DNA from 3 places in the Pseudomonas sp. B414 genome. Region 2 is predicted to be linked to each of the others. Evidence: riboswitches for the same ligand, from Rfam matches in the RefSeq annotation. Region 2 holds a riboswitch; each other region holds the start of a gene.

Region 1 (9,936 bases), on a different contig from region 2:
GCTTCAACCTGTTGCAGGGCCACTTCCAGGGCTTCGGTGTAGTTGTCTTCGCGGATCAGCCGGGCAAAGCGAGCAGAACCGGTGATGTTGGTACGTTCACCGACGTTGACGAACAACGAGCTGCGATCGATGGTAAACGGCTCAAGGCCCGAGAGGCGGCAAGCCTTGGGGATATCCGGGATCTGGCGCGGCGCATAACCGGCCACGGCATTGGCGATGGCCTGGATATGCCCCGGCGTGGTGCCGCAGCAACCGCCGACGATGTTGAGAAAGCCGCTTTGGGCGAATTCTTCAATGACCTTGGCCGTTTCTGCTGGCAGTTCGTCGTATTCACCGAATTCGTTGGGCAAGCCCGCGTTGGGGTGAGCCGAAACGTAAGTGCTGGCCTTGTTCGACAGCTCTTCCAGGTAAGGACGCAGTTCGCTGGCGCCCAGCGCGCAGTTCAAACCCACCGAGATCGGTTTGGCGTGGCTCACGGAGTTCCAGAACGCTTCGGTGGTCTGGCCCGACAGGGTGCGACCGGAGGCGTCGGTGATGGTGCCGGAAATCATGATCGGCAACTCGATGCCCAGCTCTTCAAATACACCCTGTACAGCGAAGATCGCGGCTTTAGCGTTGAGGGTGTCGAAAATGGTCTCGATCAGGATCAGGTCCGAGCCGCCTTCGATCAGGCCTTTGGTGGCCTCGGTGTAGTTTTCCACCAGTTCATCGAAGGTGACGTTGCGGTAGCCGGGGTTGTTGACGTCTGGCGACAACGAGCAAGTACGGCTGGTAGGGCCGAGCACACCGGCGACAAAACGTGGTTTGTCCGGGGTTTCCAGCGTCTTCGCATCGGCCACCTTGCGCGCAACGCGTGCGCCTTCTACGTTTAGCTCGTAGGCCAATGCCTGCATGCCGTAATCGGCTTGTGAAACCTGGGTGGCGTTAAAAGTGTTGGTTTCGAGAATATCGGCACCGGCATCCAGATACGCCTTCTCAATGGCCCCGATCACATCGGGACGGCTGAGGATCAAAAGGTCGTTGTTGCCTTTGACATCGCTCGGCCAGTCGGCGAAGCGTGTGCCACGATAGTCGTGTTCCTCTAGACGGTAGCTTTGGATCATAGTGCCCATGCCGCCATCGAGAATCAGAATGCGCTCTTTGAGGGCTTGCTGAAGTGCTTGTAGACGAGCGCTGCGGTCAGACATAGGACTACCTGTTAGAGCCATGCAAAAGATGCGAAATCATAACAAACCTGCGTGGGATTTGAGCGCTCGCTGATTTACATGAATTTCGCTCATGTTGACGAGTGTGACGTACAGGTAGAATCGCGACATATTTTTGATATCAGGACACTGGCACATGCTTTTTCGCCTCCTCACCAGCGCCGTGACGCTGGTGGTGTGCAGTACCGCGCTGGCACAGGCGCCGTTGGTCAGCCCGGCTATTTCCTACACCAGGGACATTCAGCCGATCCTTACGCAAAAGTGCGTTGCCTGCCATGCCTGCAACGATGCTGCCTGCCAGCTCAACCTGGGGAGCGCGGAGGGCGCCACTCGTGGTGCCAGCAAAGTGCCGGTCTACAAGGGGGATCGTGTCGATGCCGTAGCGCCGACGCGAATTTTCTACGATGCCAGTGGCCAGGATGAGTGGCGACGCAAAGGCTTCTATTCGGTGCTCGATGCCCAGGGCGCGCAGGCGGCCTTGATGGCGCGCATGCTGGAACTGGGCCACAGCACACCGCTGACGCCTAACGCCAAATTACCCGAAGAAATTGTCCTGGGTCTTAACCGCGAGAACGTCTGCCCGGCGCCGGGCGAGTTCAATGCCTACGCCCAGAGCCATCCCAAAGAGGGCATGCCGCTGGCCGTAACCGGGCTGACCGACAAGCAGTACACCACTGTACAAACCTGGCTGGCCCAGGGTGCGCCGGTGGATCAGCACGCGATCAAGCCCAGCGCAATTGAAGCGGCGCAGATTGACGAGTGGGAAGAACTGCTCAACCGTCCGGGCTCAACCGAAGCCCTTGTGGCGCGCTGGTTGTACGAGCACCTGTTCCTCGCGCATACCTATTTTGACAACGGTGTGCCGGGGCATTATTTCCAGTGGGTGCGTTCGCGCACGCCCCGTGGGCAACCGATCGACCTGATCGCCACCCGCCGCCCGAATGACGATCCGGGAACGACTTTTTACTATCGACTGATGCCGGTGCAGGGTGTAATCGTACACAAAACCCACATTACCTATCCAATGGGGGCGCACAAGTTGGCGCGGGTCAAACAGCTGTTCTACAGCGGCGACTGGCATGCCACCCGACTGCCGGGCTACGGGCCTCGCGGGCGGGCCAACCCGTTTGAAACCTTTGAAGCGATCCCGGCGGTGGCGCGTTACCAGTTTATGCTCGACAACGCCGAGTACTTTGTCCGTACCTTTATCCGTGGCCCGGTGTGCCGCGGGCAAATTGCGACTGATGTGATTCGCGACAACTTCTGGACCGTGTTCCAGGAACCGGCCCGCGACCGCTATGTCACCGATGCCGTTTACAGAGGCATCGCTACGCCGTTGTTGGCCATGCCCGGCCAGATCGACAACGTTGGCAGCATTATTTCGCTGTGGCACAACTATCGTGATAAACGCAACGACTATGAAAAGCTGCGTCAGGAAGCCTATGCCGATATGCCGCCGCCAAGCTGGTCGACCCTGTGGGCAGGCAACGACAATGCCTTGCTCACGGTATTCCGCCACTTTGACAGTGCCAGCGTGAGCAAGGGGCTGATCGGTGAAGTCCCGCAGACCCTGTGGCTGTTTGACTACCCGTTGCTGGAGCGCACCTACTATCAATTGGCGGTTAACTTCGATGTGTTCGGCAACGTCTCGCACCAGGCGCAGACCCGTCTGTACTTTGACCTGATCCGCAACGGCGCCGAGGTCAATTTCCTGCGCCTGATGCCCGCCGATTCGCGTGCAGCCATCTTGAGCGACTGGTATCAAAACAGCGGCAAGCTGAAGATGTGGATGGACTATCAAAAAATTGATACCGACACCCCGACCGGCATGAAGCTCGATCCGGCAGACCCCAAGCGTGACTTTGCCCTCAAGCTGATCGAGCGCACGGGTACCCTCAATGCCCGGCCTGATCCGATCAACCGGTGCACGGGTGCCTACTGTTCGCGGCCCAATATCCCTCAGGAGTTCAGGTACGCCGAGCAATCGCTAAGCCGTCTGACCTCGCGACCTGCGGCGGGGCTGGCAGTGATCAATCAGTTGCCGGAAGCAACCATGCTGCGCATCGAGGGTGCTGACGGCAAGCGCGAGATGTACAGCATGCTGCGCAACCGGGCGCACACCAACGTGGCCTTTATGCTGGGCGAGGAATACCGCCTGGAGCCGGGGCTGGATACCCTGACCATTTACCCGGGCGTGCTCAGCAGCTACCCGAACTTTATGTTCAATATCCCGGCAGGCCAGGTCGAAGCCTTTGTCGAAGCGATGGAGCAAAGCAAGGATCAGGCGACCTTCGACAGCATCGTCGAGCGTTGGGGCATCCGCCGCAGCCACCCACAGTTTTGGCAGTACTTCCACGATATTGGCGAGTACATCAATGAAACCGACCCGGTCGAAGCGGGCGTGCTGGACATGAACCGCTACGAAAACCTGTAAAGGGCCGGTTGTATTTGAAGGAATGGGACGCAGCTTTCCTGACAAAAACACTAGGACTTTGTCAGGCGCGCCGATTGGCGTAAACTGCTTCCCATGTCTGCGAGGAGATTCCATGAGCGCCATAACGATTACCGACGCTGCCCACGATTACCTGGCTGATCTGCTGTCCAAGCAGAACACCCCGGGCATCGGCATCCGCGTCTTTATCACCCAGCCCGGTACCCAGTATGCTGAAACCTGCATTGCTTATTGCAAGCCGGCTGAAGTCAAATCTGAAGATACTGCCATCGGCCTTAAAAGCTTCACGGCCTGGATCGATTCGTTCAGCGAACCCTTCCTGGACGATGCCGTGGTGGACTACGCCACCGATCGCATGGGTGGTCAGCTGACCATCAAGGCACCCAACGCCAAAGTGCCGATGGTCAATGCCGACAGCCCGATCAACGAGCGCATCAACTACTACCTGCAAACCGAGATCAACCCCGGTTTGGCCAGCCACGGTGGTCAGGTCAGCCTGATCGAAGTGGTTGAAGACGGTATTGCGGTGCTCAAGTTCGGTGGCGGTTGCCAGGGCTGCGGCCAGGCGGACGTGACCTTGCGTGAAGGCATCGAGCGCACCCTGCTTGAGCGTGTACCGGAGCTCAAGGGCGTACGTGACGTGACCGACCACTCGCAGAAAGAAAACGCCTACTACTAACAGGGCGTTCGCTGCGAAGCTGAAGAAAAAACGGTGCCCCGTGAGCACCGTTTTTTTATGCCTGTGGATTGTGGTGTGAGGCTTGGTAGTCGCTGCCGAAGGCTGCGAAGGGTTGCGGAGCAACCCGTTTTCCTTGAGCCCACCACAACGCCGCTTCGCAGCCTTCGGCAGCGACTACAGATTTCCCGTTGCGCCGCTGAATCAGGGCCGATACAAATGCGCATGCCCCGCCCGGTACAGCGACGACTCGGCAAAACTGTCACTGGCCAGTACCCGGCCCACCAGAATCAGCGCCGTACGCCGAAAACCCTTGGCCTCAACCCTGGCAGCAATATCCGCCAAGGTGCCCTGTACCCAGTCCTGGTCCGGCCAGCTGGCGCGGTGAACCACTGCAATCGGGCAATCACTGCCGTAATGCGGAGTCAGCTCGGCGACAATCTTTTGCAGATTCTTGACCCCAAGGTGAATGGCCATGGTTGCCTTGTGCTGCGCCAGGCTGGCCAGCTCTTCACCGGTGGGCATCACAGTTTTCTCCGCGTAGCGGGTCAGGATTACGGTCTGGGAAATATCCGGCAGGGTCAGTTCGGCACCCAAAATGGCCGCGCAGGCCGCAGTGGCTGTCACCCCCGGAATGATCTCAAAAGCGATGCCCAGCTCACGCAGGCAGCGTATCTGTTCACCAATCGCGCCATACAGGCTCGGGTCACCGGAATGCACACGGGCCACATCCTGGCCTTTGGTGTCGGCAGCCTTGATCAGATCGATAATCTGCTCAAGGTGCAGCTCGGCACTGTTGATCACCTGTTCTGCCTGATGGCCTTGCAAGACCGCTTCAGGTACCAGGGAGCCGGCGTAAATGATCACCGGGCAGCTACGAATCAGGCGCTGGCCCTTGACGGTAATCAGCTCTGGATCGCCGGGCCCGGCGCCGATGAAATAAACGGTCATGGCAGTCTCGTGAAAAGTTCAGGATAGAGCTGTTCTTGAACAACGCTCATAGTGAGGCGGGGGATTATCGCGGGTTTTACCCGATCGAGGCCAACGCAAAGGTCGCCAATGGGGATTTTTGTCGTGTGATCAGCAGCTTGGGAGTCGCACCAGAGAATTGTTCGGCCAGGGCCAGTGCGGCACTTTCGGCAATGCCAAAACACCCGGTTTGTTCGAAGGCAATATCTGAGCGATGACTCAGTTGCTGCACATACGGGGCAAGTTGCTTGGCACTGAACACCTCAAATCCCAGGTTTAATTGCGCTGCCAGTTGCCGCAGTCCGGGTTCATGGCGCTTGTGATCGATGCTGGCCAGGGCGCTGATCGCACTCAATGCGATCCCGGCCTGGCCCAGCGAGTCTTCTATCAACTTCAATAATTGCTCAGCGCTGCAACCCTGGCGACAGCCCAGGCCAATTACCAGGATTGGCGCTGTGCTCATGCCGAGTACTGGCCTTCGGACTTGCGGCGGAACAGCCAGGCGCTGATCACGCCTAAAGCCAGCCAAAAGGCGAAGTTGGTCAGTTGTGAGGCGATCTTGAATTGCGCTTCCAGCGCTTCAGGGGCCAGGCTGGAATGTACCAGTGGCTGCGGTGCGCCAAAAATATGCGGAACCAGCAGAATCGCCACGCCCAGCACTTTCAATGCCCAATGTCTGCCAAATACCAGCAACGCGATGCCCACGGCAGTTGAAGCCGCAGTGCTGACCCACCAGATTTGCCGTTGCAGCAGGTCAGCCGCAGCGGTGCCCGGTAACTCTGGCGGCAGGCCCAGGGTTGGCGCCAGGCAGAACACCGCATAACCGGCCAGACCCCACAGCAGGCCCTGGGAGGTGCGGGTAGGGGCGCGCAAGGTGTACAGGCCCGCCAGCATCAGGGCAAAACCGACAGCCACTACCAGATTACCGCCCGTAGTGGACAGTACGCGCTGCCAGCCATCTTCTGGCTCCCAGGCTTCGGCGTCGTGTTCGTGGGCAGGCATGGCCATATCGGCATGCTCATGGACTTCGCTGGCGGCCGGTTTTTCGTAGGTTTCTGCTTGCAGAATCAGCGGGGCAACCCAGAAACTTTGCAGCAAGGTCAGCAACAGGGCGGCCAGCAAGCCGGTGAAGCCTGCGGTTTGAGCGATACGCTTGATCATGGCAGGCAATCTCAGTGGCACGGGAAGGCGGAGCTATGACGGGTGTCATGGGCCGCGTTATGGACCGCATCGATATGCGAGAAACCGGCGAAATAAACCAGAAATATCCCCAGCACGGCGGCGCCGACAGCGGCCACGATGCGTTGGCTCTGGGTCGCGGTGGTAGCGGCGGAATGGGTGCTGCTGGTGCTGATGGACATGGCGCTTGCCTCTGGGTCAGACGACGGGCAGCAAAGCGCAAGAAAACCCCGCGAACGAAGCTCGCAGGGTTTAACAGCGCCCGCCCACCGCGGGTTTGTTATTCGAAATAACCAGGCCGGTCTCCGGGCTTGCGAGGGGCTCATGGCTTGAGCCTGCAAACATCTCCTTCCCATGCCAGTGGCACAGTGGATTTGATGTTTCTCTCGCTTACCGTTGCGGGGGCAGCGCCGGACTTGTCAGGGCATAAAGCCTGACGCACCGGTTTCCCGTTTCACCCTGTGAAGGGCACCTGATACAAGATGTGTAGGAAACCACAAGCAAGCGGGTCTGCACAACCCCTGTGGGCCTGCCTGTGAGAGCGGGCTTGCTCCCACACTCTCCACTGCAAGGTTTGGATTCTGTGTACGATGCAAAACCTGTGGGAGCCGGGCTTGCCCGCGATGCAGGCGCTGCGGTTAGTCGGGTAAACCGCGCTGATACCATCGCGAGCAAGCCCGCTCCCACAGTGCAGTGCAGTGCAGTGCAGTAGGGTTGAGGTTATGCAGTTGCCAGCATGCTTTTGACCTTGTCGCGCAGTTGGTCAATGGAGAAGGGCTTGCCGATCACCGCCATGCCGTCTGCAATCTCCAGGCTCTCGGCGTAACCGCTGGCAAACAGGATGGGCAATTGTTGGCGCAACAGCCGGGCCTTGCCTGCCAGTTCACGGCCATCCATGCCTGGCAATCCGACATCAGTCATCAGCAGATCAATGTGCTGGCTATGGTCCTCTAGCAGTTCCATGGCGCGCTCGCTGCCGTCGGCCTCAAGCACGCTGAACTGCAGTTCTTGCAGCACGTCTACGATCAGCATCCGAACAATGGCGTCGTCTTCGACCACCAGGATGGTGGAGGGTGTTGCGGACATAATCATGATCTCGATAAAAATTTGAGCGCTGCTCTCACAGCCATCAAGGATAGCCTTCACCCGCAACTGAGTCTGTTTCTTTGTATGAAAATGACCATTTAAAGGCAAGAAAATAGAACTATTACTCGATAATCCGGCAAACTCCTGTTTTTTATGACTGTCCACGGGCCAGAAAAATGAATGCACCTGCATCAATTGATGAGCGCAGCTTTCGCAAGCTGCTGAATCGAAACGTTGGCTTGCCGCTGGCCGTGGGTGTGCTCAGTGCCGTGCTGTTCGTGGTGATGGTCAGCTATTTGCTCTCGGTGATCAGTTGGGTAGAGCACAGTGATCGAGTGATCAGTAACGCCAACGAAGCGGCGAAGCTGACGATCGACCTTGAGACCGGCATGCGCGGTTATCTGATTACCGGGGATGAGCATTTTCTCGACCCCTATATCGTCGCCAAGCCGCAAATCAGCGCGCAGCTGAAGAGCCTGCAGGAGTTGGTCAGCGATAACCCGCAACAGGTCGATCGCCTCAAGCGCCTTGAGGCGATGCAAAGCGAATGGGCCACCTACGCGCAGACAATGATTGATATGCGGCGTGCGAGCGGCGATTACCGTTCTGCGGTACAGGCCGGTCGTGGCAAGCGCCTCACGGATGAAATTCGCAAGGAATACGACGACTTCATTCAGGTGGAGCAGCAGTTGCGGGTAGAACGCAGTCATGAAGTCAGCCAGAAAACGGTTTTCGGCGTCAGTCTTTACCTGTTCTTTATACTGGGTTTCAGCGGTTTTCTGGCCTATGTTGGTCGTCGTGATTTGCTCGCTCTTTCAGAGAATTACAAGAAAAACTTCGAGTCGCAAATTAAGACCGCTGAGCGCCTTGAACGCCAGGCATGGTTGCGCAACGGCCAGACCGAACTGGCCGAACAGGTGCTGGGGCGTCTGACCCTCAATATGCTGGGGCGCAATATCCTGCAATTCTGTGCCCAGTATCTGGGTACCGTTGTCGCGGCGGTTTACGTGCGAGAAGATCACGGCGGCCTCAAGCGTGTGGCCAGTTATGGCTTTTCCCGTGAGCAAGAGGCGCAGGACCAACTGATCCACAATGACGAAGGCATCGTGGGTCAGGCAGCGCAGCAGGATAAGTTGATTCGCCTGGACGAGGTGCCGGCCGATTACTTCTTCAAAGTCAGTTCCGGGTTGGGTGAAGGCAGCCCGCGCAGCGTGCTGGTGGTGCCGACCAGTGATGATGACCGGGTCAACGGCGTTATCGAACTGGGTTTTCTCAGGCCTTTGGAGGAGCGTGATATCGAGCTGTTTGAATTGATCGCCGACAATATCGGCATGTCAATCGAGGCAGCACGCTACCGTCAGCGTTTGCAGGAGGTTTTGGCCGAGACCCAGCAGCTCAATGAGCAGTTGCAAGTGCAGCAGGAAGAACTCAAGACCGCCAACGAAGAGCTCGAAGAGCAGTCGCGCATCCTTAAAGAGTCGCAGACCAGCCTGGAAACCCAGCAGGCGGAGCTGGAGCAGACCAATGAAGAGCTGGCCGGCCAGCGCGATGCCATGGACCGCAAGAATAGCCAGCTCAATCAGGTGCAGGTGCAGCTGGAGGAGCGAGCTGTAGAACTGCAGCGTTCCAGCAAGTACAAATCCGAGTTCCTGGCCAATATGTCCCACGAGCTGCGCACACCGCTGAACAGCTCGCTGATTCTGGCCAAGTTGCTGTCGGAAAACCCGCAGCAGAATCTCAGTGCAGAACAGGTCAAGTTTGCCGAGTCGATTTACTCGGCAGGTAACGACCTGCTTAACCTGATCAACGACATCCTGGATATCTCCAAGGTTGAAGCCGGCAAGCTCGAAGTGCGCCCCGAGAACACCAGTGTTACGCGGGTGGTTGAAGGTTTGCGCGGCATGTTCCAGCCCCTGGCCGGGGACAAGTCCCTGGGCTTCGAGGTGCAGGTGCAGCCTGGCACGCCGCCCATGATGTACACCGACACTCAGCGTCTGGAGCAGATCCTGAAGAACCTGCTGTCCAATGCGGTCAAGTTCACCGAGAAAGGCCAGGTCAGCCTCAGCGTATCCGGTCAGCCGGGCGAAGGGGTCGCGTTCACGGTCAGGGACTCGGGCATAGGTATTTCTGTCGACCAGCAGGACAGCATCTTTGAAGCCTTCCGTCAGGCTGATGGCACCACCAACCGCCGTTATGGCGGCACCGGGCTTGGCCTGTCGATTTCCCGTGACCTGGCAACGCTGCTTGGCGGTTCGATTACGGTCAGCAGCGAACCGGGGCAGGGCAGCACCTTTACTCTGGTCCTGCCGCAGCAGTATGTAGAAGACGCTCAGGAACTGGCGCATATGCCAGCAGCTCCCGCACCACGG
Region 2 (9,936 bases):
GCTATTAATGATGGCGAGTGTTAAGAATGCTAAAGCGCTACTTAAAAAAAAGCTCCCGTATCCTTGGTGTGGAATAAAGAAAGCGATCAGAGGGCCTATAATTACTCCAAGATTAAGAGCCTGATTATTTAGATAAAAGGCATCTGAACGTACTTTGTTGACTTTTGCCAAATATCCGTATGTCCCGGATTCATATTGGCTTCCACCTATTCCGATCAGAAAGACTCCTGTGAAAATCAATGCTTCAGAATTATAACCTATCAGGATGAAGCCTAAAAATCTCACAAATAATCCGCTTATAACGAATTTCTTGTGCCCGTATCTATCTGCAAGTGCGCCCGTGAATACCGGTGCGACCCTCGTCGATACTAATAATGTTGTGAGTATAGCGCCCATGGTATAGGGCGTGTATCCCAGATCTTTAGTCAAATACAGGGCTAATAATGGAATGGATATGAATGTTGCGGCGTTGATCAGTGTTTGAGTCGATAATACGAAGTAAAACAGGCTGGTTTGTTGTTCGCGAGATGAAGTCATATGGTGTGATTTTCTATAGAGGATGCCAGCCCTCGGGCTAGGTTTTCGATTCTTAAGGTTTCTTCAGTGTTTTGGCTGGTGAATATAAGTTCCAGCGTTGTGCCGAACTCGTGTTGGTCTGAAGACAGGATCACAACACCTTTTTTTTCAAGGGTGCTAAAGTTGATTTGATTCTCGCTCAATAGATTGAGGTATGCTTCAAGATTTTCTACGATGATCCTGTTGTAGGTTGTGCTCTGATGAGTATTGAGGTAGTTAGGTCCAAGTAACTGTGCGGAAACCGTATGGACATGTGTGCAGCCGCCAGTTCGTCCATTTATTTCAGTGAAAATCACAGTGTCATTTTCTGTTACGATTGCATCAATATTTAAGTGGCCTTTATATCCAAGTGACTTTGCGAGCAATGCCAGTTTTGTAGAATTGTGAATGAGTTCTGCCTGTATTTTAGGTTTTAAATGGCCAGGGATCTCAAAGCCCGACCATAGGGGCTGCATTCTCATGATGCCGTGGTTCAGGTATTCAACTGTTCCGTCATCGCCCAGAAAGTATTCGCTGTAAATGACTGTTGAAGTGTTGTAGTAGACTTCTATAGTGAGCGCTTCATTACCTTTTGTGGCCAATTCCGTACGGATTAGGCTTAGTATGCTCTCCATGGAGTTGTCGGTAAGCGACAAAACTTTACCAGCCCCCTTGAAGTGGGATCTATTGGTTGTGGTGATGACATAGTTTCCATAGCCCCCTGCGTTTTTATCCTGTTTCACAATAACGTTGCCTGTGAAGGCTAGTAAGCGAGTTATCGTTGTATTTAATGCATGAGTATTCTCTATTGTTTCTCCTGTGGCGAAAGGGATGCTAATCCCCGCCGCAAGTTTTCGAAAAATAGCCTTTTGATTCAATATTTCGGCCCCGCCTTCAGCATTAAAAGGCGGTTGCATCAGAGAGAAGTACTTTGCGAGCTCACGACCAAATTGGCCAACAGCGCTGGTAAAATAGTAGGGTAGAATCTGCCAGGTTTGGGTTGGCAGCTCGTACAGAGTTTCTTTTACCTCAGTTAATACGGTTTCTGAAAGTAACAAGTTATTGGTTATAGAAGCTCTTCGTGTGCCTATGTTCGTGGGGACAATGATTTTGATATCCGAGAAGTTAACACCATTTATGCTCTCTATGTATTTTAGAAAGGTATTCGATGGTTCTCTGGGGAGAATGATAACGTCGCCTGTACGTGCGAGCCATAGTAGCCTATTGGATATTATGGATGTTGACTCAAATATGTGCGGCGGGACAGCATTGATGTCTCCTAGCATACTTTCGTTGTCGACATTTGCTACTATGATTTGGCGGTTCATGCTTTCACCTTGTACTGCTTTTCCGTCACCTTCTTTGTTATTCGTGTTTCAAATATTTTACGATCTACGAGAGCTCTTGTGTGCGTGCCCTCTAATACGATATCAGTGCCGTCAGTGGCCTCGACATTAAAGGTGATGCGTTTTGCTTTGACACTTATTACTGTGGCACGAATGTGCAGAATGAATCCAACCGGAGTTGGTGCCAAATGTCGGCTGTTATGGGCCGTTCCAAGAGTCATGTAAGAGCGGGTAGTTACACTGTCCAAAGCTTTAATTGCTGCCAGTTCTGTGAGCCATAGAAGGATGGGGGTAGCCAGTACCGGTACGTCATTTTTCCAGTATGTAGCCAGGTCACTCGGTATCACGGTATGCACGATGACGCCGGACTTACCTATAAGATCAGTCATGAACTGACTCCTTGCCAAGAAAGCTGGGTGCGTTATTAATAATGCTCGTCAATAGAGAGAGCATTTCATTAAAGACCTCTGCTGAGGTGTTGAGTGGCGCAGCGAAAATCAAGGCGTCACCGTATTCGGATGAAGAAAAGCCGCTGCTTGGATACAAATTAAGTCCCATTGAAAAAGCATGCTTAATAAGTTTCTCTGCGACCGACGATGTTTTCGAAAATGCTTTTTTTGTGGCTTTATCTCTGACGATTTCTATTCCCCAGAACATCCCTTTACCGCGTATATCCCCTATCAAGGGAGACGTTGTCATGCAGTGGCGCAATTGTGATTCGATTATCAATTCACGCTTTGCGGATAGCGCCACTAACCCCTCCTGTTCAATGACATCCAGAACGGCATTGGCCACAGCAGAACCAATAGGGTGGCTGGAGTGGGTGTGGCCATAGGAAAAAATACCGGAGCCCGACTCGATGGCCTCTTTAATAGGGTTGCTAACGAGTACGCAGGAAATCGGGAAGTAACCAGCATTCAATCCTTTACCTAAAATACTGATATCGGCCTGAATGTTACCGTGCTCAATGGCCAACCATTTACCTGTTCTGCCTAGTGCAGTGAGCACTTCATCGGCTATAAGCAAAATGTCATGTCGAGTACAGATGTGTCTGATTTTCTCCAGATAACCCGCAGGAGGAACAATGGCCGCTCCCGAGGCGCCCGTAATGGGTTCGATCAGTAGCGCCGCAATATGGTCGCTGCCTATTTCGCCCACTTGGGCTTCCAGGGCATTGGCGCATTCTAGTTGGCAAGTTTCTGGGGTTTTGTCATAGGGGCATCGATAGCAATAAGGCGCAGGAATTGTCGGGCGCTCCGCCGGGCTGCAAACTCCCCGGCGACGGGGCCAGTGGCCGGAAAGAGATAAGGCAACCTTGGTTGAACCGTGATAACTGATGGTTCGGCTTAAAATATGCTTTTTTTTCGCTAGTCCTTTCTCATCCCAATACTGAATAGCCATGCGGCACGCCGCCTCTACAGCCTCTGACCCGCTGTTAACAAAAAAGGCACCGGCATAGCCCAATTTGCTGCAGAGCCTTTGCGCCAATTGTTCTGCTGGGGCAGTGAGAAACTGTGTGCGATAGGCTGCGCTTAATCTGTGTGCCTGCTCAAGCATTTTGCCAATGACATATTGATGACCATAGCCAAGCGAACAGGCAATAGCCCCGGAACATGCATCAAGTATCCGTTTGCCGTCATCGGTGTAAATCACGCTGCCCTCAGCACGACTTGCCATCGGCGACACGCATCGCACATCAGGTTTGATCAGGTGCATGGCTGTAGCCTGTTTTTTATTCTTGGATCTATAAAGTATTCATGCGCTGAGCCCGCCGTAAAATGAGTTTTCCTTGTAGGAGGATTGCTACGAGTCATGGTCATTTCCTGTATGAACAATGACGGGCTTTAATTGACGCTCCACCCCCAACCCTCTAACCTTCGCGGCTTGTTTCAGGTGCTCTGTGGCCATAGGCCGACAGAGTGAAACAGGGAAGCCGGTGAGGGCGTGTTTGACCCACACAACCGCCATGATCCCGGCGCTGCCCCCGCAACGGTAAACAAGTTAATACCACGCCAAGTGCCACTGTGCTTATGTACGGGAAGGCGCGTGGTCAGGGGCTGTCCTTAGGGGCGGAACCGCTTGTGAGCCCGGAGACCGGCCTGATCCATCCAGCATCCTCGCGGCGGGCGATGGTGTGTTGCTTTTTATTGTCCCCCGCCTCCCGTTTGCATCATTGAGCCCCAACGGAGAGCTGCCATGAACGAATCCCCCGAACGCGACGAACGTCATCAGGCGCGCATGCTGCGCAAAAAAGCCGTTATGGACGAGCGCATTGCCAGCTCGCCCAATGAGTGCGGGCTGCTGCTGGTATTGACCGGCAATGGCAAAGGTAAAAGCAGCTCCGCCTTTGGCATGCTGGCGCGGGCCATGGGCCACGGCATGCAGTGTGGCGTGGTGCAATTTATCAAGGGCCGCAACAGCACCGGCGAAGAGATCTTTTTCCGCCGCTTCCCCGAGCAAGTGCGTTACCACGTGATGGGCGAAGGCTTTACCTGGGAAACCCAGGATCGCCAGCGCGATATCGCCGCTGCCGAAGCGGCGTGGGAAGTGTCCCGTGAGATGCTGCGCGACCCGTCCATCGGTCTGGTGGTGCTCGATGAGCTGAATATCGCGCTCAAGCATGGTTACCTCGACCTTGAGCAGGTGCTCGCCGACCTGCAGGCCCGTCCGCCAATGCAGCATGTGCTGGTCACCGGGCGCGGCGCCAAACCTGAACTGATTGATCTGGCCGATACCGTGACTGAAATGGGTGTAGTCAAACACGCGTTCCAGGCCGGGATCAAAGCCCAGAAAGGCATCGAATTGTGAGTGTTGAAGTATGAGAGCGTCACGTCATTGCCCGGCGGTGTTGATCGCCGCACCGGCTTCCGGTCAGGGCAAGACCACTGTTACCGCTGCTTTGGCCCGATTGCATCGCAATCAGGGGCGCAAGGTGCGGGTGTTCAAATGCGGCCCGGACTTTCTTGACCCAATGATCCTCGAGCGCGCCAGCGGTGCGCCGGTGTATCAGGTAGATTTGTGGATGGTGGGCGCCGAGGAAAGTCGTCGCCTGCTGTGGGAGGCCGCAGGTGAAGCGGATCTGATTTTGATCGAGGGCGTGATGGGCCTGTTCGACGGCACACCGTCCAGCGCCGATCTGGCGCGGCATTTTGGTGTTCCGGTACTGGGTGTGATCGATGGCACTGCCATGGCTCAGACCTTTGGTGCGCTGGCCCTGGGCCTGGCGCGCTATCAGCCGGATCTGCCGTTTGCCGGGGTGCTGGCCAATCGGGTCGGTACGGTGCGCCATGCGCAGTTGCTCGAAGGCAGCCTGACCGAAGGTTTGCGCTGGTACGGTGCTTTGTCCCGTGAGACCGGTATCGAGCTGCCAAGCCGTCATCTGGGGTTGGTGCAGGCCAGTGAACTGAACGATCTGGATGCACGTCTCGACGCTGCCGCCGATGCCCTGGCCAGCACCTGTGAGGTAGCGCTGCCACCAGCGGTTGAATTTGCCGCACCTGAGCCGGTTGCGGTTGAGTCGCTGCTGGCCGGGGTGCGGATTGCCGTGGCCAGGGATGAAGCCTTTGCCTTTACCTACGGCGCAAGCCTGGACTTGTTGCGGGCAATGGGTGCAGAGCTGGTGTTTTTCTCGCCAATTCGCGACGCCGTATTGCCCGAGGCTGACAGTCTGTATCTGCCGGGTGGCTACCCTGAGCTGCATCACCTTGAGCTGTCGCGCAATACGTCGATGCTGCAGGCTATTCGGGCCCATCACGCAGATGGCAAACCGCTGCTTGCCGAGTGCGGCGGCATGCTTTACCTGCTCGATGCCCTGACTGATGTCGAAGGCCAGCGTGCCGAGTTGGTGGGGTTGCTGGCAGGTGAGGCGACCATGCAAAAGCGTCTGGCTGCCCTGGCGTTACAAGCGGTGGACATGCCAGAAGGCCTATTGCGCGGTCACACCTACCATCATTCGCTGACCAGCACGGCACTTGAGCCCATCGCCCGTGGCCTGAGCCCCAATGGCGGGCGCGGCGCTGAAGCGGTGTATCGCGAAGGGCGCATGACTGCCTCTTACGTACACTTTTACTTCCCGTCCAACCCTCAGGCCATTGCTGCGCTGTTCGCGCCGTGCGCTGTGAAGGCGCCATGACCGACAACGCATTCAGTCCCGAAGAACGCGCAGCCGTGTACCGCGCCATTGCCGAGCGCCGCGATATGCGCCATTTCAGTGGTGGCAGTGTGGCGCCCGAACTGTTGTCGCGCTTGCTGGAAGCGGCACATCAGGCCCCGAGTGTGGGGCTGATGCAACCGTGGCGGTTTATCCGCATTACCGACCGCCAGTTGCGCGGCAAGATCCAGGGCCTGGTCGAAGACGAGCGGGTACGCACTGCCGAGGCGCTGGGCCAGCGCTCCGATGAGTTCATGACGCTCAAGGTCGAGGGTATCAACGATTGCGCCGAAGTGCTGGTGGCAGCGTTGATGGATGACCGCGAGAAGCATATTTTTGGCCGTCGCACACTTCCGGAAATGGATATGGCGTCGTTGTCCTGTGCCATTCAGAACCTGTGGCTGGCGGCGCGTGTCGAGGGCCTGGGCATGGGCTGGGTATCGTTGTTCGAACCTCAGGCGCTGGCCAATCTGCTGGGTTTGCCGGCAGGTGCCAAGCCGCTGGCGGTGTTGTGCCTGGGGCCGGTGGAGGCTTTTTATCCGGCACCGATGCTGGTGCTGGAAGGGTGGGCGCAAGCGCGCCCGCTGAGTGAATTGGTGTATGAGAATTATTGGGGAGTGAGTCCATGAGTGTGGCGTTGCTGTGCGTCGCCGGGGTGGCGCTGGATGCGTTGCTCGGCGAGCCCAAGCGCTGGCATCCGCTGGTCGCCTTTGGCCGTATGGCCGAGCGTATCGAGCAGCGTTTCAATTCCGCTGGTCGTGGCTGGCGCAGCCATGGCGTGACGGCCTGGGTGCTGGCGGTGCTGCCGCTGACGATCCTGGCCACGGCCCTGTCCTGGCTGCCTTATATCGGCTGGCTGGTGGAAATTGTGGCGCTGTATTGCGCGCTGGGCATGCGCAGCCTCGGTGAACATGTGCAGCCGGTTGCCCAGGCGTTGCGCGGCAATGATCTGGATGAAGCACGGACCCGGGTCGGGTATCTGGTCAGTCGCCAGACCAGCGAGCTGGACTCAACTGAAGTGGCCCGTGCTGCCACCGAGTCGGTGCTGGAAAACGGCAGTGATGCGGTATTCGCCGCGATTTTCTGGTTTATCGTGGCCGGTGCGCCGGGGGTGGTGCTCTATCGTTTGAGCAATACCCTGGACGCCATGTGGGGCTATCGCAACGAGCGCTTCGAGCGTTTCGGCTGGGCGGCGGCCCGTATCGACGATGTTCTTAACTACATACCTGCAAGGTTGGTGGCACTGACCTACGCCGTTCTGGGTAAAACCCGACTGGCTTTGCAGTGCTGGCGCAAGCAGGCGCCGCAGTGGGACAGCCCCAATGCTGGCCCGGTCATGGCTGCCGGTGCCGGTGCCCTGGGTGTGGAGCTGGGTGGCCCGGCGATTTATCACGGTGAACTGCACGAGCGCCCGCAACTGGGCGAAGGCGTGCCAGCAGATGCCGACTCGATTGGTCGCGGCTGGCAGCTGGTGCAGCGTGGCGTGTGGCTGTGGCTGCTGATCCTGTGTGTATGGGGTGAATTCTATGCTTGAACACGGCGGGCGCCTGCGCAAGGCAGCTTTGCACTACGGCATTGCCGAGGCCGACTGGCTGGACTTGTCCACCGGCCTGGCGCCCTGGCCCTTTGCTATTCCAGCGATCCCTGGGCGGGCCTGGGCACGTCTGCCTGAAACTGATGATGGTCTTGAGCAAGCCGCCTGTGCCTATTACGGCGCCTTGAATGTGCTGCCGGTGCCGGGTTCGCAATGCGCCATCCAGTTGCTGCCGCGGCTGCGCCGCAGTGGCAAGGTCGGCGTGCTGTCACCGTGCTATGCCGAGCATGCCCATGCCTGGAGGCACAGCGGCCATATCGTGCGCGAAATCATGGAGCAGGAGGTCGACTTTTACCTCGATACGCTGGACGTGCTGGTGGTGGTCAATCCCAACAACCCTACGGGTTTGCGCCTGTCCCCTGAGCGTTTGCTGGAGTGGCATGCGCGGCTGGTGCAGCGCGGAGGCTGGCTGGTGGTGGACGAAGCCTTTATAGACAACACGCCAGAGCTGAGCCTGGCGGCGCATACCCAGCGCACCGGGCTGATCGTGTTGCGCTCGTTCGGCAAATTCTTTGGTCTGGCCGGGGTGCGCCTGGGCTTTGTACTAGCCGAGCAAAAGCTGCTCAAATTGCTGGCCGAGCAAGTCGGGCCATGGGCCGTCAGCGGGCCGACGCGCATTGTTGGCCGGGCTTGCCTGCTCGACAGCGAAGGCCATGCCGGCCAGCGCGAGCGCAGTGAGCTGGCCAGCGGGCGTCTGGAGCGGTTGCTGGGTTTGCATCAGTTGCCGCCCCACGGGGGCTGCGCACTGTTCCAGTGGTTGATCACGCCCCATGCCGATCGCCTTTACGAATTTATGGCCCATCGCGGCATTTTGCTGCGTCTGTTTGCCCACAACAGCAGCGTGCGTTTTGGCCTGCCTGCCGATGAAGCCGACTGGCTGCGCCTGGAACTGGCGCTGGCGGCGTACACCAAGGAAACCACATGAGTACGTTGATGGTGCAAGGCACCACATCCGACGCTGGCAAAAGCACATTGGTGACCGCCTTGTGCCGCTGGCTGACCCGCCAGGGCGTGGCGGTGGTGCCGTTCAAGCCGCAGAATATGGCGCTCAACAGCGCAGTGACCGCCGAAGGTGGCGAGATCGGTCGCGCCCAGGCCGTGCAGGCCCAGGCGGCCGGGCTGGCGCCGCACACGGACATGAACCCGGTGCTGCTCAAGCCCAATAGCGACACTGGTGCCCAGGTAATCATTCATGGGCGTGCCGTCACCAGCATGAATGCCGTGGCGTATCACGATTACAAGGCCATCGCCATGCAGGCGGTGCTGGCCTCGCACCAGCGTTTGAGTGCGGCGTACCCGGTGGTTATGGTCGAGGGCGCAGGCTCGCCGGCCGAGATCAATCTGCGTGCTGGCGATATTGCCAATATGGGCTTTGCCGAAGCGGTGGATTGCCCGGTGGTATTGATCGCCGATATCAATCGCGGCGGGGTGTTCGCCCATCTGGTCGGTACCCTGGAGTTGCTCTCCGAGACTGAACAGGCGCGGGTCAAGGGCTTTATCATCAACCGTTTTCGCGGTGACATCGCCTTGCTTCAGCCCGGTCTCGACTGGCTGGAACAGCGCACCGGCAAGCCAGTGATTGGCGTGCTGCCCTATGTGATGGACTTGCACCTTGAGGCCGAGGACGGTATCGACCAGCGCCAGACTGACAAGGTTGAGCAGGTGCTCAAGGTGGTGGTGCCGGTATTGCCGCGCATCAGCAACCACACTGACTTCGACCCGCTGCGCCTGCACCCGCAGGTGGATTTGCAATTTGTCGGGCCGGGCCAGCCGATTCCGGCCGCTGACTTGATCATCCTGCCCGGCTCCAAAAGCGTGCGCAGTGATCTGGCATATTTGCGCGCCAATGGCTGGGACGCAGCGATCAGCCGTCATCTGCGTTATGGCGGCAAGGTCCTTGGCATTTGCGGCGGACTGCAGATGCTTGGCGAGCAAGTCCACGACCCGCTGGGCCTGGAAGGCGCAGCAGGTTCCAGTGCCGGGTTGGGCTTGCTGGCGTTCAGCACCGAGCTGGCAGCCGAAAAGCAGTTGCGCAATGTGCGCGGCCATCTGGCTCTGGAAAACGCTGAAGTCATGGGATATGAAATTCATGCTGGCGTGACGACGGGGGCTGCGCTGGAGCAACCCGCAGTGCATCTGGATGACGGACGCTGTGATGGCGCACAAAGCGCGGACGGGCAGATACTCGGCACTTATCTGCATGGCCTGTTCGAGTCGCCTGCGGCTTGCAGTGCATTGCTGCGCTGGGCCGGTTTACAGGATGTGCAGGCCGTGGACTACCACGCCCTGCG
Region 3 (9,936 bases), on a different contig from region 2:
CAGTAGGTGTCGCTGCCCAGGCGTTCGCCGACATCGGCGGTCACGGTCAGGGTGCAGTCGCCGGGTTTGGCCAGGTTCAGGTGCTCCGGGCGGATGCCCAGGGTGACCGGGCTGCCCAGGCTCAGCGAGGCACCGCTCAGGGGTAGCTGGATGCGGGTACCGGCGTCCAGTTCGACCTCGCAGCCCTGGCCGTCGAGGCGGTTGATCCGGCCTTTCAAAAAACCCATCTTCGGTGTGCCGAGGAAACCCGCAACAAACAGGTTGGCCGGCTGGTGGTACAGATCCAGCGGCGAGCCGACCTGTTCGATTTTGCCGCCATTGAGCACCACCACCTTATCGGCCAGGGTCATGGCTTCGACCTGATCGTGGGTCACGTAAATCATCGTCGCTTGCAGTTCCTGATGCAGACGCGCCAGTTCCAGGCGCATCTGCACCCGCAGGGCGGCATCAAGGTTGGACAGCGGCTCGTCGAACAGGAAGATTTTCGGGTTACGCACAATCGCCCGGCCAATCGCCACGCGCTGACGCTGGCCACCGGACAAGTGCTTGGGCTTGCGCTCAAGCAAGGGCGCCAGTTCCAGGATGCGCGCGGCTTCGTTGACCTTTTTCTCCACTTCGGCCTTGGGTACACCCGCCAGGTCGAGGGCAAACGACATGTTTTTGCGCACACTCATATGCGGGTACAGAGCATAGGTCTGGAACACCATCGCCAGGTCACGCTTGGCCGGGCTGACTTCAGTGATATCGCGACCGTCCAGCTCGATGGTGCCGTCAGTCACTTCTTCCAGCCCGGCAATCAGGCGCAGCAGGGTAGATTTGCCGCAGCCCGAAGGCCCGACAAACACCACGAACTCGCGGTCATGCACTTCAAGGTCAATACCCTTGATGATGGAAAAGCCTTCGAAACCCTTTTGCAGATTCTTGATTTTCAGGTTGGCCATGATGGGCCTCCAGTCATTGTTTTTATTTAACCGCGCCGAAAGACAAACCGCGTACCAGTTGCTTCTGGCTGATCCAGCCGAAAATCAGGATGGGTGCGCAGGCCAGGGTCGAAACAGCGGATAACTTGGCCCAGAACAGGCCTTCGGGGCTTGAGTAGGATGCGATCAATGCGGTCAGCGGCGCTGCACTGGAGGACGTCAGGTTCAGCGACCAGAATGCTTCGTTCCAGCACAGGATCAATGACAGCAGCAGGGTCGAGGCCAGGCCGCCCTTGCTGATAGGCAGCAGCACACGCACCACCTCTTGCCACAGGGTGGCACCGTCCAGGCGGGCGGCTTCGAGGATGTCCTTGGGGATATCCTTGAAGTAGGTGTAAATCATCCACACCACAATCGGCAGATTGATCAGGGTGTAGATAATGATCAGCGCGGTACGGGTATCCAGCAGGCCGAAGGACTTGGCCAGCAGATAGATTGGCATCAGCACGCCCACCGGCGGCAGCATCTTGGTGGACAGCATCCACAGCAGCGTGCCCTTGGTGCGCTTGGTCTCATAGAACGCCATCGAATAGGCGGCAGGGATTGCGATCAGCATGCACAGGGCGGTGGCGGTAAACGAGATCACCACCGAGTTCCAGGCAAAGTGGAAGTAACCGCTGCGCTCCTCGATATGCAGGTAATTCTCCAGGGTTGGGGTAAAGATAAATTGCGGCGGTGTGGCAAACGCATCCAGCTCGGTTTTAAAGCTGGTGAGCACCATCCAGAAGATCGGAAAGAAAATCAGGATCGCGATGGCCCAGGCCAGGGTGCCGAGCAGCAGGCTTTGCAGGCGGCGGGATTGTTGAAGAGTCATGGCGGGCCTCAGGCTTTGTCTGTCAGGTTTTTGCCGAGCATGCGCACCAGGATGATGGCGGCAATATTGGCGATGACCACCGCGATCAGGCCACCGGCCGAGGCCATGCCCACGTCGAATTGCACCAGGGCCTGGTTGTAGATCAGGTACGCCAGGTTGGTCGACGCATAGCCGGGGCCACCGTTGGTGGTGGTGAAGATTTCGGCAAACACCGAGAGCAGAAAGATGGTTTCGATCATCACCACCACGGCAATCGGGCGGGCCAGATGGGGCAGGGTCAAGTGCCAGAAAATCGAAATGGGCCCGGCACCGTCGAGGCGGGCGGCTTCTTTTTGTTCCTGGTCGAGGGACTGCATGGCGGTCATCAGGATCAGAATCGCGAAGGGCAGCCATTGCCACGACACAATGATGATGATCGACAACAGCGGGTAGTGCGCCAGCCAGTCCACCGGCTGGGCGCCGAACAGCTTCCAGACGGCGGCCAGAACGCCTGACACCGGGTGGAAAATCAGGTTTTTCCAGATCAGTGCGCCCACCGTGGGCATGATGAAAAACGGCGAGATCAACAGCACCCGCACGATGCCGCGGCCCATAAACTCACTGGCTTCCAGCAATGCGCTGATCAGCACGCCGAGTACCACGCTGATCAGCAGCACGCTGCCCACCAGCAGCAGGGTATTGGTTGCTCCGGGCAAGAAGCCCGAGTCGGTGAGGAAATAGGTGAAGTTCTCCAGCCCGATAAACTGATTTTCACCGGGGTAGAGCAAGTTGTAGCGGATCAGCGAGAAGTACAGGGTCATGCCCAGCGGTACGATCATCCACAGCAGCAGGAGCGCCACGGAGGGCGTGACCAGAAACCAGCCGGGGTTGAACAGGCGCGCTCGCTGCGCCGTTGGCGGGGCGTCGAGCGCTGCAATAACAGTCGAAGTTGTCATGGTGAACACACCTGAATTGCTTTATATGGGAGCAACTGATCCCGTGTGGCAGCGGGCTTGCTCGCGATACAGGCGACGCGGTCTTTCAGTCGAACCGCGTCGCCTGTATCGCGAGCAAGCCCGCTCCCACACGGGATCAGTTGGTCGTGTTATTTGGGATAACCCGCCCGTTTCATTTCGCGCTCGGTGGTTTGCTGGGCCGCGGCCAGCGCCTGGTCCACCGTGGTCTGGCCAATCAGCGCGGCACTGAACAGTTTGCCGACCTGGGTGCCCACCGCCTGGAACTCGGGGATGGTGACCAACTGGATGCCCACATAGGGCACGGGTTTGAGGGTGGGCTCCTGCGGGTTGGCGACCTTCAGGGATTCAAGGGTGACCCGGGCAAAGGGGGCAGCCTGCAAATAGGCGTCGGTATAGGTCGAGGCACGGGTGCCTGGCGGTACATTGGCAATGCCGTCTTTTGCCGCTACCAAAGCGCCGTATTCTTTGGATGTCGCCCAGGTACTGAAGGTTTTGGCCGCCTCCTTGGCTTTGGAACTGGTGGGAATGGCCAGTGCCCAGGAATAGAGCCAGGCACTGCCTTTATCGGTCACGGCATGGGGCGCGAAGGTGAAGCCGACGTGATCGGCCACTTTGCTCTGGCTGCTGTCGGTGACAAACGAACCGGCGACACTGGCGTCGACCCAGATTGCGCATTTACCGCTGTTGAACAGCGCCAGGTTTTCATTGAAACCGTTGCTGGTTGCTCCAGGCGGGCCGGACTCTTTCATGGTGTTGACATAAAAGTTCAGGGCGTCTTTCCACTCCGGCCCGGTGAACTCCGGTTGCCATTGTTCATTGAACCAGCGGGCTCCGTAGGCGTTGGCGATGGTGCTGACCAGCGCCATGTTTTCACCCCAGCCAGCCTTGCCGCGCAGGCAGATGCCGTATTGTTCCTGGGCAGGTTTGTTGAGGGTTTTGGCGAACCCGGCGATTTGCTCCCAGGTCGGGTGTTCGGGCATGGTCAGGCCCGCGTCTTTGAACAGGTCGGTACGGTAGTAGGTCATCGAGCTTTCGGCATAAAACGGCAGGGCGTAGAGCGTGCCCTTGACCGACAGGCCGTCGCGTACCGAGGGCAAAACATCATCGAGGGCGTAGCTGGCGGGCAGGTCGGTCATGGGCTCAAGCCAGCCCTTGGCGCCCCAGAGTGCGGCTTCGTACATGCCGATGGTCAGCACATCGAACTGCCCGCCCTGGGTGGCAATGTCGGTGGTCAGACGCTGGCGCAGCACGTTTTCTTCCAGCACCACCCAGTTGAGCTTGATCTCGGGGTGCTCGCTCTCGAAGGTTTTCGCCAGCTTTTGCATGCGGATCATGTCGCTGTTGTTGACCGTGGCAATGGTCAGGGTCTGGGCGCCCAGGCTCAAGCCGCTGAGGGTCATGCACGTGGCGACACATAACGCTTTGACAGGAATATTCATTGAGCACTCCACTTCATCGGCCAGACGGCTTTTGAAGGACGGTTATTGTTTTTATAGCGGCTCGCCCGGGGGCAAGCGCCTGGGCCGATTACAGCCCTCAATCACCGTTGTGACAAATCACTGGCCACACTCAAACCGATACTATTTTGCACTGCGCAGGCGATCACCCGGCCCCGCCTGGTTTTGCTCGGTCAAACGCTGCACCGCCAGACGCCGATAGTGTGACGGGGTCATGCCTTTGAGCTGCTGAAAACGGCGGTTGAAGTTGGAGATATTGTTGAAACCCGACTCGAAACACACGTCGGTCACGGGTTTCTCACCGTCGGCCAGCAGCTCGCAGGACTTGCTGATACGCAAGCGATTGACGAATTCGCTAAAGCAGCGCCCGGTGGCCTGCTTGAACACTCGGGAAAAGTAGGTGGGTTTCATGCCCATATGCTCGGCCACTTCATCAAGTGGCAGCTCGCGGGCGTAGTGGCTGAAGATATAGTCCACGGCCCGGTTGGTGCGGTCGATGGTCTGCTCGTCAGCCAGTTGCCCGGCGGTTACGCCCGACAGCAGTTGATAGTCCTCACACTCGGCCAGCAGCTCCAGCAGGATCAGAAAGTGCCCCAGGCGGGTAATGCCGGAGGCGCCGGCTATGCTCTGCATCAAGTCCACGGCCTTGCGGATGGTGGCCTTGTTGCGGAACTCGATGCCGTAGCGGGCTCGCTCCAGCATGGGCGTCAGGGTTTTGAGCTCGATAAATGCCGAGGCGGCACCTTCGAGCAGTTCATCAGTAAAGTTCACCAGCATGTCGCGGGTGCTCACCACTTCGCCCTCGGCAATCTGGCTGATCCAGTTGTGGGGCAGGTTGGGACCGGTAAGGAACAATGTCTCGGGGTAGAAATTGCCGATATAGTCGCCGACAAAGACTTTGCCGCTGCTGGCCACGATCAGGTGCAGTTCGTATTCCTTGTGGAAGTGCCAACGCACCAGGTGGCAGGGGAAGCCATGCTGGCGATAAATGATCGACAGGCCATTGTGGTCGTCCATCAGCTCATAAGACGGGTCTGTTGCTCTGGCGAGTCGAGTCATGGGGTTAACCGTTTCAGTTTTTCTTGTTGCGCCGATGATGCCGTCTTCTCAGGGTTCCTGCCAGCCAAGGATAAAACGCGATGAAAACACTGTTGTTGATAGGGATGGGCGCGGGAGACCCCGAACACATCACCGTGCAGGCGATCAATGCGCTGAACCGGGCCTCGGTATTTTTTGTGCTGGACAAGGGCCAGACCACTGAAGACCTGGTACGCCTGCGTCTGGAAATCTGCGAGCGCTATATTCGCGAACCGGGCTATCGCGTGGTGCAGGTCAGCGACCCGAAACGCGACAGTTCGAATCCTTCTTACACTTCAGGGGTTGAGAACTGGCATGAGCAGCGGGCCGAGGTGTTTACGCACTTGATTGAAAACGAACTGGCGGAAGGCGAGTGCGGGGCATTTCTATTGTGGGGCGAGCCTGGGCTGTATGACAGCACCCTGCGCATTCTGCAGCGGGTACGGGCCAATGGTTGCACGGGCTTCGACTATCAGGTGATCCCCGGTATCAGCAGCGTGCAGGCGCTGGCGGCGGGTCATCGGGTGCCGCTTAACGATATCGGCCAGCCGATTCGGATCACCACGGGGCGGCGCCTGGTGGCCGAGGATCTGGACAATGTGGTGGTGATGCTTGATGCCCATTGTGCATTCCAGGCTTTTGTTGATGAGGGGCTGGATATTTACTGGGGCGCGTATATCGGCACTGCGGACGAGATTCTGATTGCTGGCAAGCTGGTCGACGTTTGCGAGCAGATCAAGCAGGTGCGTGAAGCAGCCCGCCAGCGCAAGGGCTGGATCATGGATACCTATTTGTTGAGACGCACAGGTTAATGCCCGCTCCCACAGAGGGCAAACAGGTGTTTTCAAATGGCGTTTGTGCGGTTCTTGGCCTCGATCCACTGCGACATATATTGAGTGCTTTTGTGCTGGTGGTGACGCAGCATCGCCCCGGTGAAGTTGTTGCGCCGATGCTGCTCAAGGTCGGCGCGGCAGGCTTCGATGCGTTGTACCAGCGCCGGACCATGTACCCCTTGCAGGTAACGCGCTTCCAGCAGCGCCTGGCCATTGCGCTGGGCCTGGTGCCAGGCTTCAGGGTTGCGATACAGCTCCACCGCCGCCGCGGCAATCGCACTGGCGCTCTGCTCGATGGCACCGGCCCACGGCATATCGCCGTGCATGCCTTCGGCGCCCACCGGAGTGGTGACGTTGGGGGTGCCGCAGAGCATGGCATCGGCGATCTTGCCCTTGATCCCGGCACCAAAGCGCAGCGGCGCCATGCAGATACGCGCATTGCTCATTACTGCTAGCGCGTCTTCGGCCCAGTTGAGTACATGAAAGCCCTGCGCCGGGTTATGCAGCGCGGTGGCCTTGGGCGGAGTGTAGGCACCGTAGATATGCAACTGGGCTGCGGGCAGCTGCTGACGGATCAGCGGCCAGATATGGGTTTTCATCCATAGCACCGCGTCCCAGTTGGGGGCATGGCGAAAGTTGCCGATGCTCAGAAAGTGCTGGCGCTGTTCATAAGGCACGAACTCGGCGGGCACGCTGTCGACCATCAGCGGGCACCAGTGCAGCATGGCCTTGGGCACATTGAACTGCTCGACCAGCAAATCGATTTCGTATTCGGAAATCATCAGGTTGAGATCGCTGCGATAGATCGCGGCGATTTCCCGCTGTGCCAGATCGGCATCGGCCATCTGTTCAAAGGTTTCGCGCTGCGCCGGGGCAAACAGGCTGCTGAAGTCGTCCTGCTCGCTGCTGTGCTTGAGCCGCGCCTTGAGCTGTTGCTGGCGGGCGTCGCGCAGGCTTTGCAGGTCGGAGGTTTCCAGTACGCGCAAGGCTTGCGGGCAATGCTTCTCGACGCGCCAGCCGAACTGCTCTTCCATCATGAAGCGGTCAAACAGCACGATATCCGGGGCCAGTTCGCTGATAAAGGTATCGAAGCTGCTGTTATTAAGCTCGATAGTCACCTCATCAATGCCCAGCGTCGCCAGATCAGCCTTGTGCTCACCGATCCCGGCCGGGCTGCTGAAGGTAATCTGCCAGCCTTGCTGCAAGAAACCCTCGATGATTTGCATCATATGCCCGCCCGCCGCCGAGGAGCGTGGTTCGGGCCACACGTAGCCAATAATCAGGACGCGGGTCGGGGCAGTAGTGGGCATGGGCAGATCCTTGAAGCAAGGCGGCGGAAAAAAGGCCGCAATTAAACCACAACAGGAAAGAAAATCCTTTGTGGGAGCGGGCTTGCTCGCGATTCAGGCGACGCGGTTTTCAGGCAAACGGCGTCGATGCCATCGCGAGCAAGCCCGCTCCCACAGTCGATGTGTCACAGCTGTGCATTGACCTGTAACAAAGCACTGCGTAGCCTTGCGCCTTCGAGGTTCTTCGCTACGCGAAGCTAAGAAGGGAACGCGGTATGCCGCGGCTGCCCCCGCAACTGTAAACGGTTCTTGACCCTGCAATGCCACTGCCCATAGGCGGGAAGGCGCGGGGTAGTTATCACCCGTAAGCCAGGAGACCTGCCTCGTGACAGATTCTTACTTCAACCGGGCGGGGTGATCCGGTGGCGAAGACTGGCCGCGCTCTGCCTGTGGTCGTCGTCCCGTATGCCCGCCGCTTTGCCAAAGGGCATCCGATGAAAACACTGGCCAAAACCCCCGTCACTATCGTTACCGGCTTTCTCGGTTCGGGCAAAACCACCTTGCTGCGGCATATGCTCGACAACGCCCAGGGTCGCCGCATCGCGGTGATCGTCAATGAATTCGGCGAGCTGGGCATCGACGGCGAAATCCTCAAGCAGTGCAGCATTGGTTGCACCGAAGAAGAAGCCAACGGCCGCGTCTATGAGCTGGCCAACGGCTGCCTGTGCTGCACCGTGCAGGAAGAGTTCTTCCCGGTGATGCGTGAACTGGTAGCCCGTCGTGGCGATATCGACCATATCCTCATCGAAACCTCGGGCCTGGCCCTGCCAAAACCGCTGGTGCAAGCTTTCCAGTGGCCGGAAATCCGCAGCGCCTGCACCGTTGACGCAGTGATTACTGTGGTCGATAGCCCGGCCGTAGCGGCCGGCACCTTTGCTGCATTCCCGGATCAGGTGGATGCCCAGCGCAAGCTCGACCCGAACCTGGATCACGAGTCACCACTGCACGAGCTGTTTGCTGACCAACTGGCCAGTGCCGACCTGGTGATTCTCAACAAGGCTGACCTGATCAGCCCTGAAGACCTGGCCAAAGTGCGTGCTGAAGTGGCTGAAGAACTGCCGCCCGCGGTGAAGATCATCGAAGCCAGCAGCGGCCGCCTGCCGTTGGACGTATTGCTGGGGCTGGGCGCAGGCTCGGAAGACCATATCGATGGCCGCCACAGCCACCATGACCATCACCACGATGGCGATGATGACCATGACGATCACGACCATGATGCCTTTGACTCGATCTCCATCGAGCTGCCTGAGGGTGAAGAGCGCGTTTTGATGGACGCCCTGACCCAACTGGTGGTCAAGCACGGCATCCTGCGGGTCAAAGGCTTTGCCGCGATCCCGGGCAAGCCGATGCGCTTGCTGATCCAGGGTGTGGGCACACGCTTTGACAAGCACTTCGACCGCGCCTGGGGCCGCGACGAAGCACGCACCACCAAACTGGTGCTGATCGGCCAGGACCTGGACGCGGCACTGCTCGAGTCCACCTTGCGCACAGCGTTGAGCGTATAAGCCATGCATTTGCTCAGGACCCAGCCCGGTGGTTTTGTATCGGACGACAACATAGCCGATTTGGGCCAGACCCCCGCCGAGCTGGTGATCCTGTGCAGCGGAGATTCAAGCCTGGCACTGCTGGCCGAAGCGGCGCAGCAGTTGCCTGAAGATTATCCAAGCCTGCGTCTGGCCAACCCGATGCAGGTGCAAAACCACGGTTCGGTGGATTTGTATATCGACGAGGTGCTGCAACACGCCAAGGTGATCCTGCTGTCATTACACGGCGGTATTGGCTATTGGCGTTACGGCATCGAACGGCTGGTACAACTTGCCGAACGTGGTGTGACGTTGATTATGGTGCCGGGCGATGATCGCCCGGACCCGGAATTGAGTGCGTTGAGCACAGTGCCCGCCGAACAGGGCGAGCGCCTGTGGCACTTTTTGCGTCAGGGCGGGCGGCATAACGCCTTGCAGCTTTATCGTTGCCTGGCCAGTCAATGGCTGGGCCGCGACTATGGCTGGGACGAGCCGCAAACCCTGCCGCGCACCGCTATTTATCACCCGCAGCATTCCAGCGCCGAACTCAAGCACTGGCAGGCCGACTGGCAGCCCGCACAGGCGGTTGCCGCACTGTTGTTCTATCGCTCGCATTTGCAGGCGGCCAACACTGCGTTTGTCGATGTGTTCTGCCAGCGCATGCAGACCGCGGGTCTTAATCCGTTGCCGATTGCCGTGGCCAGCCTCAAGGAACCGGGTTGCCTGACGGTGGTGCAGGACTTGCTCGACGAGGTTGATGCCGGGGTTATTCTCAACACCACCGGCTTTGCCCAGTCCAGCCCCGAAGCCCCGCATCTGCGCCCGTTCCGTCGCAATATCCCGGTAATCCAGGCTATCTGCGCGCAGGACAACGAACCCGGCTGGCAAGCCAGTGAACAGGGCCTGGGCCCCCGCGACCTGGCCATGCATATCGCCTTGCCGGAACT

Evidence for each region. Region 2 has a riboswitch for cobalamin ahead of cobO (cob(I)yrinic acid a,c-diamide adenosyltransferase). Riboswitches for the same ligand answer to the same signal wherever they lie in the genome.
Region 1: another riboswitch for cobalamin. It lies ahead of ACZRMH_RS16845 (CbtB domain-containing protein); the one in region 2 lies ahead of cobO (cob(I)yrinic acid a,c-diamide adenosyltransferase).
Region 3: another riboswitch for cobalamin. It lies ahead of cobW (cobalamin biosynthesis protein CobW); the one in region 2 lies ahead of cobO (cob(I)yrinic acid a,c-diamide adenosyltransferase).

The regions. Positions count from the first base shown of each region.
Region 1 is NZ_JBUZTQ010000020.1:4,740-14,675, reverse strand. Features, by position in the region: gene metH (methionine synthase) at 1-1,187, opposite strand, end outside; gene ACZRMH_RS16870 (fatty acid cis/trans isomerase) at 1,342-3,639, shown strand; gene nfuA (Fe-S biogenesis protein NfuA) at 3,752-4,336, shown strand; gene cobM (precorrin-4 C(11)-methyltransferase) at 4,538-5,284, opposite strand; gene ACZRMH_RS16855 (cobalamin biosynthesis protein) at 5,361-5,765, opposite strand; gene ACZRMH_RS16850 (CbtA family protein) at 5,762-6,463, opposite strand; gene ACZRMH_RS16845 (CbtB domain-containing protein) at 6,475-6,663, opposite strand; cobalamin riboswitch at 6,761-6,972, opposite strand; gene ACZRMH_RS16840 (response regulator) at 7,202-7,567, opposite strand; gene ACZRMH_RS16835 (response regulator) at 7,744-9,936, shown strand, end outside.
Region 2 is NZ_JBUZTQ010000026.1:58,446-68,381, reverse strand. Features, by position in the region: partial or broken gene ACZRMH_RS19535 (MFS transporter) at 1-537, opposite strand, end outside; gene ACZRMH_RS19530 (preATP grasp domain-containing protein) at 534-1,883, opposite strand; gene ACZRMH_RS19525 (thioesterase family protein) at 1,880-2,290, opposite strand; gene ACZRMH_RS19520 (aminotransferase class III-fold pyridoxal phosphate-dependent enzyme) at 2,283-3,617, opposite strand; cobalamin riboswitch at 3,776-4,018, shown strand; gene cobO (cob(I)yrinic acid a,c-diamide adenosyltransferase) at 4,098-4,709, shown strand; gene ACZRMH_RS19510 (cobyrinate a,c-diamide synthase) at 4,720-6,033, shown strand; gene bluB (5,6-dimethylbenzimidazole synthase) at 6,030-6,680, shown strand; gene cbiB (adenosylcobinamide-phosphate synthase CbiB) at 6,677-7,585, shown strand; gene cobD (threonine-phosphate decarboxylase CobD) at 7,578-8,570, shown strand; gene ACZRMH_RS19490 (cobyric acid synthase) at 8,567-9,936, shown strand, end outside.
Region 3 is NZ_JBUZTQ010000010.1:136,355-146,290, forward strand. Features, by position in the region: gene ACZRMH_RS11465 (ABC transporter ATP-binding protein) at 1-941, opposite strand, end outside; gene ACZRMH_RS11470 (carbohydrate ABC transporter permease) at 964-1,794, opposite strand; gene ACZRMH_RS11475 (carbohydrate ABC transporter permease) at 1,803-2,729, opposite strand; gene ACZRMH_RS11480 (ABC transporter substrate-binding protein) at 2,879-4,189, opposite strand; gene ACZRMH_RS11485 (AraC family transcriptional regulator) at 4,331-5,266, opposite strand; gene cobF (precorrin-6A synthase (deacetylating)) at 5,347-6,096, shown strand; gene ACZRMH_RS11495 (glycosyltransferase) at 6,129-7,427, opposite strand; cobalamin riboswitch at 7,627-7,806, shown strand; gene cobW (cobalamin biosynthesis protein CobW) at 7,901-8,971, shown strand; gene cobN (cobaltochelatase subunit CobN) at 8,975-9,936, shown strand, end outside.